Regions from separate parts of the Neobacillus sp. OS1-32 genome, predicted to be linked through region 2. Evidence: predicted binding sites of a transcription regulator. Region 2 holds the regulator's gene; each other region holds the start of a gene.
What was found. The regulator Rex, encoded in region 2, represses fermentation and respiration genes when NADH is low (regulators of the CRP and FNR family bind a similar motif). The targets are predictions, from matches to a motif close to TTGTGAAATATTTCACAA.
Positions count from the first base shown of each region.

Region 1 (5,093 bases), 930 kb from region 2:
TCAAAATTTATAAGTCAATCCAAGCGAATCAGGGATTCATGAAATTGATTTAACCCGATTATTTTTTTCTTTTAGTTTAGTTGCTGACCATTCCTAATTTGTCCTGGTAATACATCCAGATCACAATAATTAAGCTGGCCATCGCCACTTGAGATAATGCCATGAAACCAATGGCATAGTGCCCTGTTAGATTAAATAAGATGGAAAGAACTAATGGTGGGAAAAATCCTCCTAAACCACCCATTGCTGATACAATCCCGTTTACAATTCCCGCCTGTTTGGAGAAATACATTGGAACTAATTTGAAAATAGTACCATTCCCAATCCCTGCACCAAAAGCAATAACTAAACAGCCTGCAGAATAGATCATCAGGGATGGATTAAACGCTAGGACTACCCCAGCAATTGTCATTCCTGCAAAGACAAGCATTAAAATTTTGAATGAATTGAATTTATCCCCAAGCCATCCACCGATTGGGCGACAGAAGGTTGCAATCACGATAAATCCAGCTGTGCGCATACCAGCATCTACTTTTTCTAAACCAAAGTTAACTACAAGGAAATTTGGTAAATAGATTGTGAATGCAACAAATGCACCAAATGTTAAGAAATAAAACAGACTAAGAAACCATAATTTTTCATTTTTATACACACCTTTAAATTGTTCGGAAAATGAGGCAACAACCTTTGGTTCATTCTTGTCACCAAACAAGAAGTTTAATACAGCGATCACTAGAACTAAAACTAAGTAAAACTTTACAGTAGTTTGCCAGCCTAATTTCGTCGCGATTACTGGAGCGGAAAATGTTGTAATCGCTGTTCCGATATTACCTGCTCCATAAATTCCATTAACAAAGCCATGTCGTTCTTTCGGATAATACTTAGGAAGTGATGTAACCCCGACTGAAAAAACAGCTCCACTAATTCCTAGGAACAAACCACCAATTAATAGATCGACGAAAGAATTAGAAGTACTAATATAAAAAATAGGGAACAATAACAATAAGAAACTGATGGAAAATAATTTTCTTGCACCAAAGCGGTTTGTCCAGAAACCAATGGGAATTCTGAGAATAGAACCTAACACGACTGGAATAGCTGTTACAAGAGACAATTGAGTTGCTGTCATATGAATGTCTTCTTTAATGAATGGCATTAAGCCGGATAGAATGACCCAAACCATAAATCCAGCAATTAAACTAATTGTTTGTAATGGTAATTGCAAAGACTTTGTTTTCACTAAAAAAACTCCTTTCGGGTGAAAAATTTTTTCTTAAGTTTTTTTGTTCACTTTATTCTTGAAAATATCGTAAAAAAAATTAAAAGGCTCAGGATGTGAACTTCTTCACATTTTTTCCAAGTTCAAAAATTCTTCACAGTTAACGATTTGTTCATTAAATCTACAAATTTGCCAAACTATTTTCTTTCTGTTTTCACCGTAGGAATAGTTATAATATTTATAGTTATGCTTTAATAATAAAGGGGAATAACTTTTCGGTATGATTGCAATCAACTGATCCATGGTAAACAATTTCAACAAATGAACACTATTACCAAAGTTCAAGCAATTAGAAAGTATGGTAAAATAAATTGAAATGTATGTAAGGGAGGTAATCAAATGCCTAATACAATGAAGCCGACGCATTCCATTGAAATTAAAGAATTACTCAGGTTCAGTGATCGAACAATAAAAGCGAAAAAAGGGGAATACTTATTTCAAGAAGGAATGGACGCGTACGAGCTGTATTTGATTATTTCGGGAAAAGTACAAATAAGTAAAATAACAACAGATGGACGTGAACTTTCACTTCGAATTTGTGGAGAAAATGATATATGTGGTGAATTAACTTTATTTACGAATTCTCCAAAGTATCTTTTAAGTGCGCTCATCATTGAAGACGGGGAAATCGCTGTAATTAAAAAAGATGTAATTGAAAAAGAAATATTTCAAAATAGCGCATTAGCCTTTGAATTTATGAAATGGATGAGCGATCATTTCCGTAAAACACAAACGAAATTCCGTGATTTAGTTTTAAATGGTAAAAAAGGCGCGTTATTTTCCACCCTTATTCGTATGACAAATAGTTATGGTGTAAAAAAAACAGATGGAATATTAATCGATCTGCCTTTAACGAACCAGGAGCTTGCAAATTTTTGTGGAACATCAAGAGAAAGCACGAACCGAATTTTGAATGAATTAAAACGTGACAAAGTTATTTCATTAAAAAAAGGAAAAATAACTGTTCACGATCTTCAATTTCTTAAAGATGAAATTGGCTGTGAGAACTGTCCAGCTATTTACTGCAGTATTGATTAGTGTGCTGACTTAAGTTAAGTCAGCCTCTTTAATTTTTGTTGAAAGGTGCCCGACCTAAACCATCTATGGATCCTGTGAGACCTTACTGCGTTAGAGCGTTTCCGTTTTTTCTTTCGCAAACATTTGAACTGACAGGCTCTTGTCAGTTCCCATATCACTATAAAAGGATCTTTATTAAAATCCCCCCATTACCATAAGTGGTAAGCACCTCCTTGATTATTCCGATCATTTCACACCCGCATTATAGTTAAATTATCACCATGTATAAGTGAAAAACCTCACATTTTCCATTTTTAAAATCATAACTTCTTATTTTTTGACTGTTTTGTGACAAAAAAATCTAGTGTGAAGTTATTCACAGTTTCCCCCATTCCCACATTGTTACATTAAAGCTAACAAAAGCGACTTAAATAGTAAGTAAAGGCTTTTTGAAAAAGTCGTGAAAAAGGAGAGATGATGAATGAAAAAGAAGCGTTCACCTTTAACCAACCGCTTAAAATATTTAACTCCAATTGAAAAACAAGCAAATAACCATAGCCAAACAACTTATGAAAATCGTGACTGGGAAAAAGCTTACAGACAAAGATGGCAGCATGATAAAATCGTCCGATCGACTCATGGTGTTAACTGTACTGGTTCTTGCAGCTGGAATATTTTTGTGAAAGATGGAATTGTTACTTGGGAAGGACAGCAGCTTGATTACCCTTCAACTGGTCCAGATATGCCAGACTTTGAACCGCGCGGCTGTCCTCGTGGAGCCAGTTTTTCTTGGTATATATACAGCCCATTACGTGTGAAGTATCCATATGTTCGCGGTATTTTATTAAATATGTGGAATGAAGCTTTAAAAACCAATAAAAATCCATTAGATGCTTGGAAAAGTATTGTTGAGAACCCCGAGAAAGCGCGTGCCTATAAACAAGCACGCGGTAAAGGAGGTCTTGTTCGGGCAGAGTGGGATGAAGTTATAAAATTAGTCTCTGCATCCATTTTGTATACAGTTTTAAAATATGGACCAGACCGCAATGTTGGATTCTCACCAATTCCAGCAATGTCAATGGTTTCACATGCAGCAGGCTCTCGCTTTATGTCACTAATTGGTGGGCCAATGCTAAGCTTCTATGATTGGTACGCTGACCTCCCTCCTGCTTCACCACAAATTTGGGGAGATCAAACAGACGTACCTGAAAGTAGTGACTGGTACAATTCCGGCTACATTTTAACTTGGGGCTCAAACGTACCGCAAACTCGAACACCAGATGCTCACTTCCTTGCAGAGGTTCGCTATCGTGGAACAAAAGTAGTTTCAGTAAGCCCAGATTATGCGGAATCTACAAAGTTTTCAGATGACTGGATGAAGGTAAAACAAGGAACAGACGGTGCTTTAGCAATGGCAATGGGCCATGTTATTTTGAAAGAATTTTATGTTGACAATCAGCATGACTACTTTATCAATTACTCTAAGCAATATACGGATTTCCCATTTGTTGTCACATTGAAAAAGGATGGAGATCATTACATTCCGGATCGATTCCTTAACGCAAATGATCTTGGCAAAGAAGTCGGAAATGGCGAATTTAAACCAGTTCTATTTGACGAAAACACTGAGAAGCTTGTTATTCCAAACGGAACGATGGGAGCTAGATGGGAAGATAAAGCTAAGTGGAATTTAAAAATGGTGGACGAAGAGTCCGGTGAAGCCATTAACCCAAGATTATCTTTCAAAGGAATCGAAGAAGAAGTTGCGACTGTAAAGATTCCATACTTCTCACATGAAGGCAATCAAGTTCTTTATCGAAACGTTCCTTTGAGAAAAGTAGAAAACAATGGTGAAGTATTCTATACAACTACTGTATTTGACTTAACACTAGCAAACTATGGTGTGGACCGCGGACTTGGTGGACAAACTGCAAAATCTCTAGAGGACAATGTACCGTTCACGCCAGCATGGCAAGAAAGCATTACAGGAGTCAAACAAGAGCTTGTCACAAAAATTGCACGTGAATTTGCACAAAATGCTCTTGATACAAATGGCCGCTCGATGATCATTGTTGGTGCCGGGATTAACCATTGGTTCAACTCAGATACGATTTACCGCGCTGTCTTGAATCTAGTACTATTTGTTGGAGCACAAGGTGTAAATGGCGGCGGATGGGCGCACTATGTCGGTCAAGAAAAGCTTCGTCCTGCAGAAGGCTGGCAAAATATCGCAACTGCTCGTGACTGGCAAGCACCGCCGAAATTACAAAACGGAACATCCTTCTTCTATTTTACAACCGATCAATGGAGATACGAGGATCAACCAGTTAGCAATCATATTTCACCCATTCATGAAAAAGCGCGCTATGACCATTATGCTGATTATAATGTTCTCGCGGCACGACTTGGTTGGCTTCCTTCTTATCCAACATTTAATCAAAATAGCATTGATCTTTATGAAGAAGCAGCAAAATCAGGTGCAAAAACACCAGAAGAAATCGGCAAATATGTTGCAACAAAATTAAAAGAGGGCAAATTACAATTTGCAATTGAAGATCCTGATAACCCGGTCAACTTCCCTAGAAATCTATTTGTTTGGCGGGCAAACTTAATTTCTAGTTCAGGAAAAGGACATGAATATTTCTTAAAGCATTTATTAGGAACTTCAAATGGATTATTAAATGATGACGAAGATTCTTTAAGACCAGAAGAAGTGAAATGGCAGACAAAAGCCCCTGAAGGAAAATTAGATTTATTAATTAACTTGGATTTCCGCATGGCTGGAACTGCTCTTTAT
Region 1 covers NZ_CP133263.1:2,059,910-2,065,002, forward strand. Annotated here, with positions in the region: gene RCG24_RS10420 (nitrate/nitrite transporter) at 77-1,240, opposite strand; gene RCG24_RS10425 (Crp/Fnr family transcriptional regulator) at 1,619-2,317, shown strand; gene RCG24_RS10430 (nitrate reductase subunit alpha) at 2,778-5,093, shown strand, end outside.
Region 1: RCG24_RS10430 (nitrate reductase subunit alpha) is a predicted target of Rex. The motif match lies at 2,661-2,678, and genes of this name have one in related genera.

Region 2 (5,093 bases):
TAACTGATCAAGCTGGGCCTTTGTCTTTTCATTGCTTTGGGTAATCTCCATTACCTTTTGATGATCCTGAAAAATCTTAGGATCGCATAAAAGCTGTTCATACTCTTGAATTTGCGCTTCCAATTCTTCAATTCGCTGTTCAATTTCTTCCAGCTTGCGTTTCCGCTGACGTTCCAGCTTCTTACTTTCCTTATCTTGTTGATAACTTACTTTTTCTGAACGGTCAGCAGCGGCAGCCTTTTTCTCGAGAGAGGCAAGCTCAATAGCAGCGAGTTCTTCCTGTTCCAATTTCTTCTCGACGTAATAATCATAATCTCCAAGAAACTCAGTGCTCCCCTCGCGGCTCAGCTCAATCACCTTCGTTGCAATCCGATTGATAAAATATCTGTCATGGGAAACAAATAAAAGTGTCCCTGGATAGTCGATTAAGGCATTTTCAAGGACTTCTTTGCTATCAAGATCAAGATGGTTTGTTGGTTCATCCAAGATTAGCAGATTGGCTTTTTCCATCATCAGCTTTGCTAAGGCCAGCCGTGCTTTTTCACCACCGCTCAGCGATGAGACAGTTTTTAATACATCATCACCAGAAAAAAGAAAATTTCCAAGCACAGTGCGGATTTCCTTTTCTGGTTTAAGTGGGTATTCATCCCAAAGTTCGTTTAAGACCCGTTTGTTGGAAGTCAAGTTTGCCTGCTCCTGGTCATAATAACCAATCAATAAATTGGACCCATATAAAATTTCTCCGCCAAGCGGTTTTAGCTTTTTAATAATCGTCTTAAGCAGAGTGGACTTACCGATGCCGTTTGGGCCGACCAAAGCAATGCTGTCACCCCTAAATACGCGGAAAGAAATGTTCTCCGATACTTTCTCGCCATCATAACCGACTGCAAGGGAATTTACCGCTAATACATCGTTGCCGCTTTGCTTTTCAATGTCAAATGAAAAATTGGCAGACTTTTCATCACCTAACGGACGGTCGATAACTTCCATTTTCTCTAGCCTTTTCCTCCGGCTTTGCGCCCGTTTCGTCGTTGTCGCCCGGGCGATATTGCGCTGGATAAAATCTTGCAGGGCAGCGATTTCTTGCTGCTGTTTTTCATATAGCTTCATGTCACGTTCAAAATTGGCTGCCTTCTGTTCTAAATAAGCACTATAATTGCCGCTAAACCGTTGGATGCGGTTGCGCGATAATTCGTACACCTGAGTGACCACTTTGTCCAAGAAATAGCGGTCGTGCGAAACAATTAAAATGGCCCCATCATACCCTTGTAAATATTGTTCAAGCCAGGAGAGCGTTTCGATATCCAGATGGTTGGTGGGCTCGTCCAATATTAAAATGTCCGGTTTCGTCAGCAGTAACTTACCTAACGCAAGCCGTGTTTTTTGACCGCCACTGAGGCTTGAGATCATCAATGAATGGTCATGAAAATTGAGTCCATGCAGCACGGAGCGAATATCCGCTTCAAATTGATAGCCGCCAAGTTCTTTAAACTGGACCTGTAAATGGTCATATTCATGAATAATTCGTTCGTACTTTGCCTGATGGTTAAAAATATCAGGATCAGCCATTTGCTCCTCAAGCTTGCGTAAAGATTTTTCCATCTTTCGAAGTGCTTCGAAGACACTCAACATTTCCTCCCAGATGGAAAAATTGGATTCCAAACCGGTATTCTGGGCTAAATAGCCGATTGTTACCTCTTTCGGCTTGATGATCTCGCCGCCATCATAAGACAGATGTCCAGCAATAATTTTCAATAATGTCGATTTACCTGCCCCGTTCCGGCCGACGAGGGCGACGCGGTCCCGAGTTTGTAATTCTAGCTTTATATTCGATAAAATAAGGTCAGCACCATAATATTTTTGTAATTGATTAACTTGCAGTAAAATCATGTTCATTCACCTCTATACTTACAAATAGTGTACCTTATTCCCGAAAGGGCGGCAATACGAGCAAAAAAGCCGTAATTGGATAAAAAAATATACCGTTAGTTCAAAGTTTCACACACATCGACAAAAAAATATAGTATCATTTGGGAGGAGGTATTTATAATGGCTGAGTTTACTCATTTTAATGAAGAAGGAAGAGCAAAGATGGTGGACGTCAGCAATAAGCCGAAAACAGTCCGCACTGCTTTTGCTCATTCCAGCATTACCGTAAGTGAAGAAATTTACCAAAAAATAACGCATCATGAAATGAAAAAAGGCGATGTCTTGGCAGTTGCTCAAGTTGCTGCGGTAATGGCGGCCAAGAAAACCTGGGAGATCATTCCGATGTGCCACCCTATTCCGTTAACAGGGATAAATATTAGTTTTTCCTGGGAGCAAATTCAATTAAAACAATACCAGTTACATATTGCCGTATCTGTGAAAACAATCGGTAGCACGGGAGTTGAGATGGAAGCGTTAACAGCAGCCTCTGCGTGTGCTTTAACGGTCTATGACATGTGTAAAGCAGTGGATAAGGGTATGGTAATCGGACCAACTTATTTAGTGGAAAAAACCGGCGGTAAAAGTGGTGACTATAAAAGAACCGACCTGATTTGAACATGCAGCAATGGAGCTAATACTTGAAGCGGGGTGAAGGAGAGAATGTCGAATGAAACGACGAAGATTCCACAGGCAACAGCAAAGCGGCTACCGTTATATTATCGGTTTTTAAAAAATCTGCATTCTTCTGGTAAACAAAGGGTGTCGTCAGCAGAGTTAAGTGAAGCAGTGAAGGTTGATTCAGCTACAATTCGCAGGGATTTTTCCTATTTTGGTGCCCTCGGGAAAAAAGGATATGGCTATAATGTAAATTATTTATTATCCTTTTTTCGGAAAACTCTGGACCAGGATGAATTAACGAAAGTAGCCCTAATTGGTGTGGGTAATTTAGGAACTGCCTTTTTAAATTATAATTTTATGAAAAATAATAATACCAAAATCACCTGCGCCTTCGATGTTGACCCTGGAAAGGTTGGAACATTAATTGGTGATGTTCCAGTTTTTGCGATGGATGATTTAGAAAAACATTTAAACGAAGAAGAGATTTCGGTGGTTATTTTAACAGTACCGGCTCAGGTTGCCCAATTGATTACGGACCGTCTTGGCAACACGAATGTAAAGGGGATCCTGAACTTTACCCCGGCAAGATTAAATGTCGCCAAATCGATTCGCGTACATCACATTGACCTCGCAGTTGAACTGCAATCACTGGTGTACTTTTTGAAGCATTATCCGAATGTCGACGAAACCGAAGAATAGGAGAAAAAGCTTTTCTGATGATGATCAGGGAAGCTTTTTTTAATTGTCTAAGTGAAAGCATGGTGTCAGGCACTGCAACAGGTACATGAGGCCATGCGTTTATTTATTGATGGGATAGCAGAAAAGACAAAAAGGGAGGATCGTAGTTTGAAGCTGTCCGGAAGGGGACGATGATTTGGTGATAGCTGTGCGGGATAATTGGCAATCAGCCCTATTTTCCAAAAAACAGAAAATAAAATTTTACAGCATAACAATGTTATGTTACACTGTAAAATAGAAAGGGGTTATCGAAAATGAGCGAGGAGTTAATTTCCAAAAAGGACTTATTGAGTTTAACCGGAATTTCGTATGGGCAGTTATACCGCTGGAAACGGAAGGATCTTATACCAGAGGAATGGTTTATCCGTAAATCAACATTTACAGGTCAAGAAACCTTTTTTCCCAAGGAAAGGATATTGGAACGGATTGAAAAAATTCAAACAATGAAGGAGAATTTGTCGCTGGATGAATTGGCAGATCTGTTATCACCAAATGTAACGGAAATTATTTTAACAAAGGATGAACTTATAAAACGTAACATTGTTTCAGAGACGGTTATGAATATTTACCAAGAAAGTGAGAGTGGCCATTTTCAGTTTGATTTTTCGAGGATTCTTGAGGCAAATGTATTGGAAAAACTGCTGCAATCAGGGGAGATCAATTTAGACGAAGGAAAAATGCTGCTTCAGCTTTTAAAGCTAAACCGCCCGCTAATTGAACAAAAACATGGGGAAATCGTCATCACGAGAAAGCTGGGGGTGTCCTCCTGTTTGCTGCTGATTAATGCTGAAAGTTTTCATTTTGAGTCTGGGACAAAGGTAGTTGCCAAGCTCTCGCTGTTAACCTGCATAGAGGAACTAAAGGCAAAATTATTTTAAATGTCGTGAAAAAACTGGAAATATCGGGTCATGCGGCGATTGGCGGCAGAGTAAAAGCTGAAGAAGTAAGGGTCAAGGGCATCTTGAAGGTGGCCAAGGACTGTGAAACGGAAATTTTTAAAGCAGAATCACAATTTATCATTGGTGGTTTGTTAAACGCAGAGCATATTGAGATTCAAATTTATGGTGAGTGTACAGCTAAGGAAATTGGCTGCCAAACGATTAAGGTCAAATATGAGTCATTCCATTCAAGCGGCGGCTTTGAGATTAAAGGCCTATTAACCGCTGAAACTATTAATATTGTCTTAAGGTTCGGAAGCAGTAAGGCTGAAGAAATCGGCGGCGGGAAAATTACTGTGAAACGGAAGAAAAACTCGTTGTTCCCGTTCGGAAAAGAGACTGGATCACTACAGACCAAAGTAATCGAAGGCGATGACATTTACCTGGAAAATACAACAGCGGACATTGTCAGAGGCAATAAAATAAAAATTGGCCCAGGCTGTATCATTGGAACGGTTGAATACAGGACGGACTTTCAACAAGACCCTGACTCAACAGTCAAAACGGTGTCAGGCACCAAGTAATTTTTCATATGTCCAGCTCGAGCGTCGAGCAACAAATGGCCGACCCGCTTCTACCTGCGTTAAGGAGCGGCCCTTGGTGATACGCTGCTTAACGGTTGCTTCCACATTTCTTGGTGCTTGACATGATACTTATTTTTTCAATTGATCCCTGAATTTGAAGTGAAAGGTGATCATTTTTAATCCTGACCCAATATCGAAGGTAGCCAAAATGACTAATAGATAGCTGAAAAAGCCCCAGCCGTTGGTCTGTACTTCCGTAATGGCAAAGTAGGTGAAAAGGGCGCCTAATAAAAAATAAATCAGGCCGGAAAACAAAGGTGAACGTCTCATAAAAATCCTCCGATAA
Region 2 covers NZ_CP133263.1:2,992,307-2,997,399, reverse strand. Annotated here, with positions in the region: gene RCG24_RS14820 (ABC-F family ATP-binding cassette domain-containing protein) at 1-1,890, opposite strand, end outside; gene moaC (cyclic pyranopterin monophosphate synthase MoaC) at 2,050-2,544, shown strand; gene RCG24_RS14810 (redox-sensing transcriptional repressor Rex) at 2,590-3,246, shown strand; gene RCG24_RS14805 (YhbD family protein) at 3,540-4,163, shown strand; gene RCG24_RS14800 (cytoplasmic protein) at 4,169-4,747, shown strand; gene RCG24_RS14795 (YdiK family protein) at 4,877-5,077, opposite strand; gene RCG24_RS14790 (CPBP family intramembrane glutamic endopeptidase) at 5,074-5,093, opposite strand, start outside.

Region 3 (5,093 bases), 1.1 Mb from region 2:
TTCTGACACCATTATCGATCATGTGATTGAAAATTATCATCGAGTATCTGAAGAAGAATTAAAGAACCTTAGCCCCTATGTGACGAAGGTTTCCCGCGTTCATGGTGATAATCATCCAGAGCTTTTAAAGGTCTATGAGCTTTTTAATGAATTCAAGAAAGAGTTACTTGAGCATATGGAAAAAGAAGAGGCAACCGTCTTTCCGTTAATTAGACAGCTTGAAAAGGGAACAATTGAAAATCGTCAAGAAGCAATCAATCAGATTGTTGAGCTTGAAAAAGAACATGACCAATGCGGTGAGATTTTAAGACAAATCCGCTCCATTACTTCCGACTATGCTTTACCGCTTGACGCTTGCGGTACCTATCGTTTAGTTTATGCCCGGTTGGAGGCATTAGAAGGATTAACCTTTATGCATGTCCATCTCGAAAATAATATTTTGTTTCCGAGATATATGTAGTGAATAATGAGCCTGCCAGTATATCTGCAGGCTCATTTTTTAACTAAAATGATAGTGAATTCTGTTTTTAGCCGCCAATGTAAGACATTTCAATTTTCTTGCGGTCGTTGTTAACCCCAGCAGTTCGTTCATCGGAATATCGGTCATCGCGTCCATTCCAAATGGTGCTAATCCGCTCAGATAATTGTTCATCCGTAGCGCCATTCCGCATAAAATTGCGGATATCATGGCCATTTCCGTTAAATAGACAAGTAAAAATCTGTCCATTGGCAGACAGTCTGGCACGAGTACAGCTTGAGCAAAAAGATTCAGACACTGAAGTAATAAACCCTACATTGATGTTCTGATCCTTGTAGCGGTAAAGTTTGGCAACTTCTCCATAATAAGCAGGAGTAACAGGCTCCAGCTCGAAATGTTGTTCTAACAGTTCATAGATTTGCCGTTTGGTGACAACATCATCCATTTTCCAGCCATTTGTCGAACCGACATCCATAAATTCAATATAACGAAGTTCTAAGCCGTTCGCTTTGCAATATTTTGCCATCGGAATAATTTCTGATTCATTTAACCCTTTCTTAACCACCATATTAATTTTGATTCGAAGTCCTGCTTGCTTTGCTGCTTCTATACCGGCAAGTACCGGACCAATTGCGACTCCTCGCCCGTTTATTTTTCCAAAAAGCTTGTCATCCAAGCTGTCCAGACTAATATTTACTCGCTGTAAACCAGCCTTCTTTAACTCCCAGGCTAATTTTGGTAAAAGGACACCATTCGTCGTTAAGGCAAGGTCAGCTAATCCGTCTATTTGGGCAAGCTTTTCTACCAGAGTTGGTAAATCCCGTCTTAACAGCGGTTCACCACCGGTCAGGCGGATTTTTTCGACCCCCAATTGAACAAATATATTGGCAGCTCTCACAATCTCTTCATATGTCAGCAAAGCACTTCGAGGTAAGAATTCAAAATCAGGACCAAACTGATCAGCAGGCATACAATATTGACAGCGAAAATTACAGCGGTCAATAACTGAGATTCTTAAATCCCGTAAAGGTCTGGTTAATTTATCCTTGATAATGGTTTTTTCCATTGAATTCAACTCCGTTATATTAAAGAAACGTGTTATCACTATTGTATCAAATGATGACAAAAAAAAGACTAATACTTTAAACACTATGATAATATTTTTATTGACTTATGATAAAAGATGGTGGGTTCTTGAGCGCCCGACCATCTTTTATTCATGATATTTCTCTTTATTGTCCTTGCTTTTCCCTTAATGCCTTAGGAATATAAACGCAGAATGGTTCACTTTCGAGGTAGTCTCCGGTCATGGCGTAGGCTCTTGACCTTGACCCGCCGCAGACATAGCGGAATTCACAAACACCGCATTTGCCCTTAAAGCCATCCGGATTTCTTAGTGCCTTGAAAATGGGGGACTCCCGATAAATTTCCGCAAGCGGAGTTTCCCGAACATTTCCAGCCTTAACCGGGAGCAAACCACTCGGATAAACATCGCCAATGTGGGAAATAAATACAAAGCCGTTCCCATCATTAACGCCTTTCGGTGCCCTGCCTAAGCCATCAATCGATCCGGTCAGCCCTTTTTCGGTTAATGCCGCTAGATAATCGATTTCGTTAGTCTTCGCTTTCGCTTCCCGCATTTTCTGCTGAATGACAACTCGACGATAGTGCATTGCTTCGGTTGTTTTAATATCAAACGAAACTTGCTTACTAAGATCATACAGCCAGCGCAGCACCTTTTCATGCTCTACCGGAGATATCATGTCAGCTACCTGCCCTCTCCCTGTTGGTACGAGGAAAAAAACGCTCCAAAGGACGCAATTTAACTCTTCCACTAATTTTGCCATTTCCTCCAGATGCTCATAATTATACCTGGAGACAACGGTATTGATCTGAATTGGCATTTCCAGCTCATGTAAATACTTTATCCTTTCGATCGTCAGGTCAAACGAGCCAGCTGTCCCGCGAAAATGGTCATGGATCTCGGCAGTGGGTCCATCTAGACTAAAGGCCCAGCGAGAAAGACCAACCTCTTTCGCTTTACGCATCGCTTCAAGCGTCACATTTGGGGTTGCACTAGGTGTCATCGAAACCCGTACCCCTTTATCGACCGCGTATTTAGCAATGTCGAATACATCCTGCCGCATCAGCGGGTCACCACCAGTAAACACAAGCAGCGGATTATTCATTTCATATATTTGATCGATTAAGTTTTTTCCTTCTTCAAAGGTTAACTCCCTGGGATCTCTTGTATATTGTGCATCGGCACGACAATGCAGACACTTTAATTGACAAGCCCGGGTCAATTCCCAAATGACAATAAACGGATCTTTATTAAAGTCCCGGCTAAAATCCATTTCAAACGCCTCCTAATACGGCTATTTCGGCCAAAATTGCCTTAATATCCAATATTATAAAGCTGTTTATGCTTGGGAAAAGTGAACTATCTCACACTTTCGCCAGATTGGGAATTCCCGCCAAAATCTGCTATCTGCGAGTTTGTAAAGCGGTTCATGTTCATGGAAACCGTTAAGTAGACAAGGAAGGAATTAAGTAAAAACAGCAGTAGAAACTGCTGTTTAGGAAATGGTTAATACCTCATATTTTGCGGCCAGTTCAATAAAATCTCCCATGCCGCTTATCTTACCGACGGTTAATTTTTCACTGACCCCATAATGGTCGGCACATGTTTTACACGCTAAAATAGCGACACCCTTTTGCTCAAGTTCTTTTAAGTGGACGGAAACGAGTGACTCTTCTGTCATCGTCAAGACCCCGCTGTTCATGCAAAAAACAGCCGCAGGAAGGTCGTCCCTTTGCTTTAAAATCGTGAAAAATGTTTCTAAAATGTTTTCTCCTAAGATTTGATCGCCCCCGCCAAGCTGATTGGAGCTGACTAAGATCACTTTATTATTCATGTAACTGTAACTCCTTAGCGAATTCCTAAAGCAATTTTTGCATAGCGTGACATCATGTCCTTATTCCATGGCGGATTCCAAACAATGTTGACATCCACATCTTTAATTTCGGGGATATCCGCCAATGCCCTTTTCACTTGATCTACGATTGTTCCAGCAAGCGGACAACCCATTGCTGTTAATGTCATCGTAACAGTCAAAATGCCTTCGTCATCCATTTCCAGGTTGTACACCAAACCTAAGTTAACAATATCTATGCCAAGCTCAGGATCAATAACAAGCTCCAGAGCCCCCATTATATTCTCTTTTAATTCCTCATTCATGTTTTCTTCACTCCTTTTATATCTATATATCCTATTATATCAAAAGAACTTTTTTCCATCACACAGATACGGTTTCCTAGCAGCTGAGTGTGAATTTTTTTACAGTCCCGATATAAAATTGTTAACATAGTGTTTAAAGGAAAATAAATTTCCTGTCAGTAGTTTAACATGAAATTGCGTTTTTTCCTAAAGCAATGCATAATGGACTAAAAGTGAGGGAGTCTTCTAATGGTACAAAGACACTTAATTGCCTTAGATTTAGATGGAACATTATTGAAAAATGATAAAACCATTTCGCCGAAAACCAAAAAGGTACTGCAAAAAGCAAAAGAAGAAGGTCATTTGGTGATGATTGCAACCGGAAGACCATATCGTTCAAGCGAAATGTATTATCGGGAATTGCAATTGGATACGCCAATTGTCAACTTTAACGGTGCCTTTACCCATCATCCGCAGCAGGCAAACTGGGGATTTTATCATGAACCGCTAGATGTAAAGGTGGCTAAAGACATCGTTGAGGCATGCAGCAGCTTTCAATTGCATAACATTATTGCCGAGGTCATCGACGATGTTTATTTTCACTATCATGACGAGAAATTGCTGGAAATTTTTAGTTATGGCAATCCGAAAATTACTACCGGAGATTTAATACGTTATCTCCATGACTCACCGACGAGCATGCTGATCCATACAGAAGAGGATCAACTGCAAAAAATTCGTGACCACTTGTCAAGCGTTCATGCAGAAGTAATTGAACAGCGCAGCTGGGCAACGCCATGGAATGTGATTGAAATTATTAAAGCTGGTTTAAATAAGGCGGTCGGATTAAAAAAAGCTGCTGATTACTATGGAATTCCGGCAGAAAGAGTGATTGCTTTTGGTGACGAAGACAATGATTTAGAAATGATTGAATATGCCGGCCATGGAATTGCGATGGGAAACGCGATTGATCAACTGAAAAATATCGCTAATGACGTCACCTTGCCAAACGAAGATGATGGGGTTGCGTCATACCTTGAAGATTTGTTAAAGCTAAAATAACTAGTTGGTCGCCATTGTTTACCTAAATGAATCGTCCTTTAATCGTGCATACTAGACTTGAGACAGCAGCGCTGTTTCAAAAGAGCTTTTAAGCATATTGGAGGGATTCGAATGGGTAGATCGAACAAATCGCGACGCTTTGTCCAGCAGGGAAAGGATTCCGTTACCAAGCATGCTGAAAGGATTCCTTACAAAATGACCTATGCTGAAGCTGAGGCTCGGAAAATGGCCAATGAAGATAACTCCTCATTTGGAGGATTTTAACAATGGGTAACCAATTATTCCAAGATGCCCGAAGATTTGTTGAGATGGCAAAATCTGCCGACCCTGCCG
Region 3 covers NZ_CP133263.1:1,928,972-1,934,064, forward strand. Annotated here, with positions in the region: gene ric (iron-sulfur cluster repair di-iron protein) at 1-460, shown strand, start outside; gene moaA (GTP 3',8-cyclase MoaA) at 528-1,544, opposite strand; gene RCG24_RS09785 (TIGR04053 family radical SAM/SPASM domain-containing protein) at 1,711-2,835, opposite strand; gene RCG24_RS09790 (DsrE family protein) at 3,058-3,396, opposite strand; gene RCG24_RS09795 (metal-sulfur cluster assembly factor) at 3,411-3,719, opposite strand; gene RCG24_RS09800 (Cof-type HAD-IIB family hydrolase) at 3,948-4,760, shown strand; gene RCG24_RS09805 (hypothetical protein) at 4,872-5,024, shown strand; gene RCG24_RS09810 (DUF3813 domain-containing protein) at 5,027-5,093, shown strand, end outside.
Region 3: RCG24_RS09785 (TIGR04053 family radical SAM/SPASM domain-containing protein) is a predicted target of Rex. The motif match lies at 2,915-2,932, and genes of this name have one in related genera.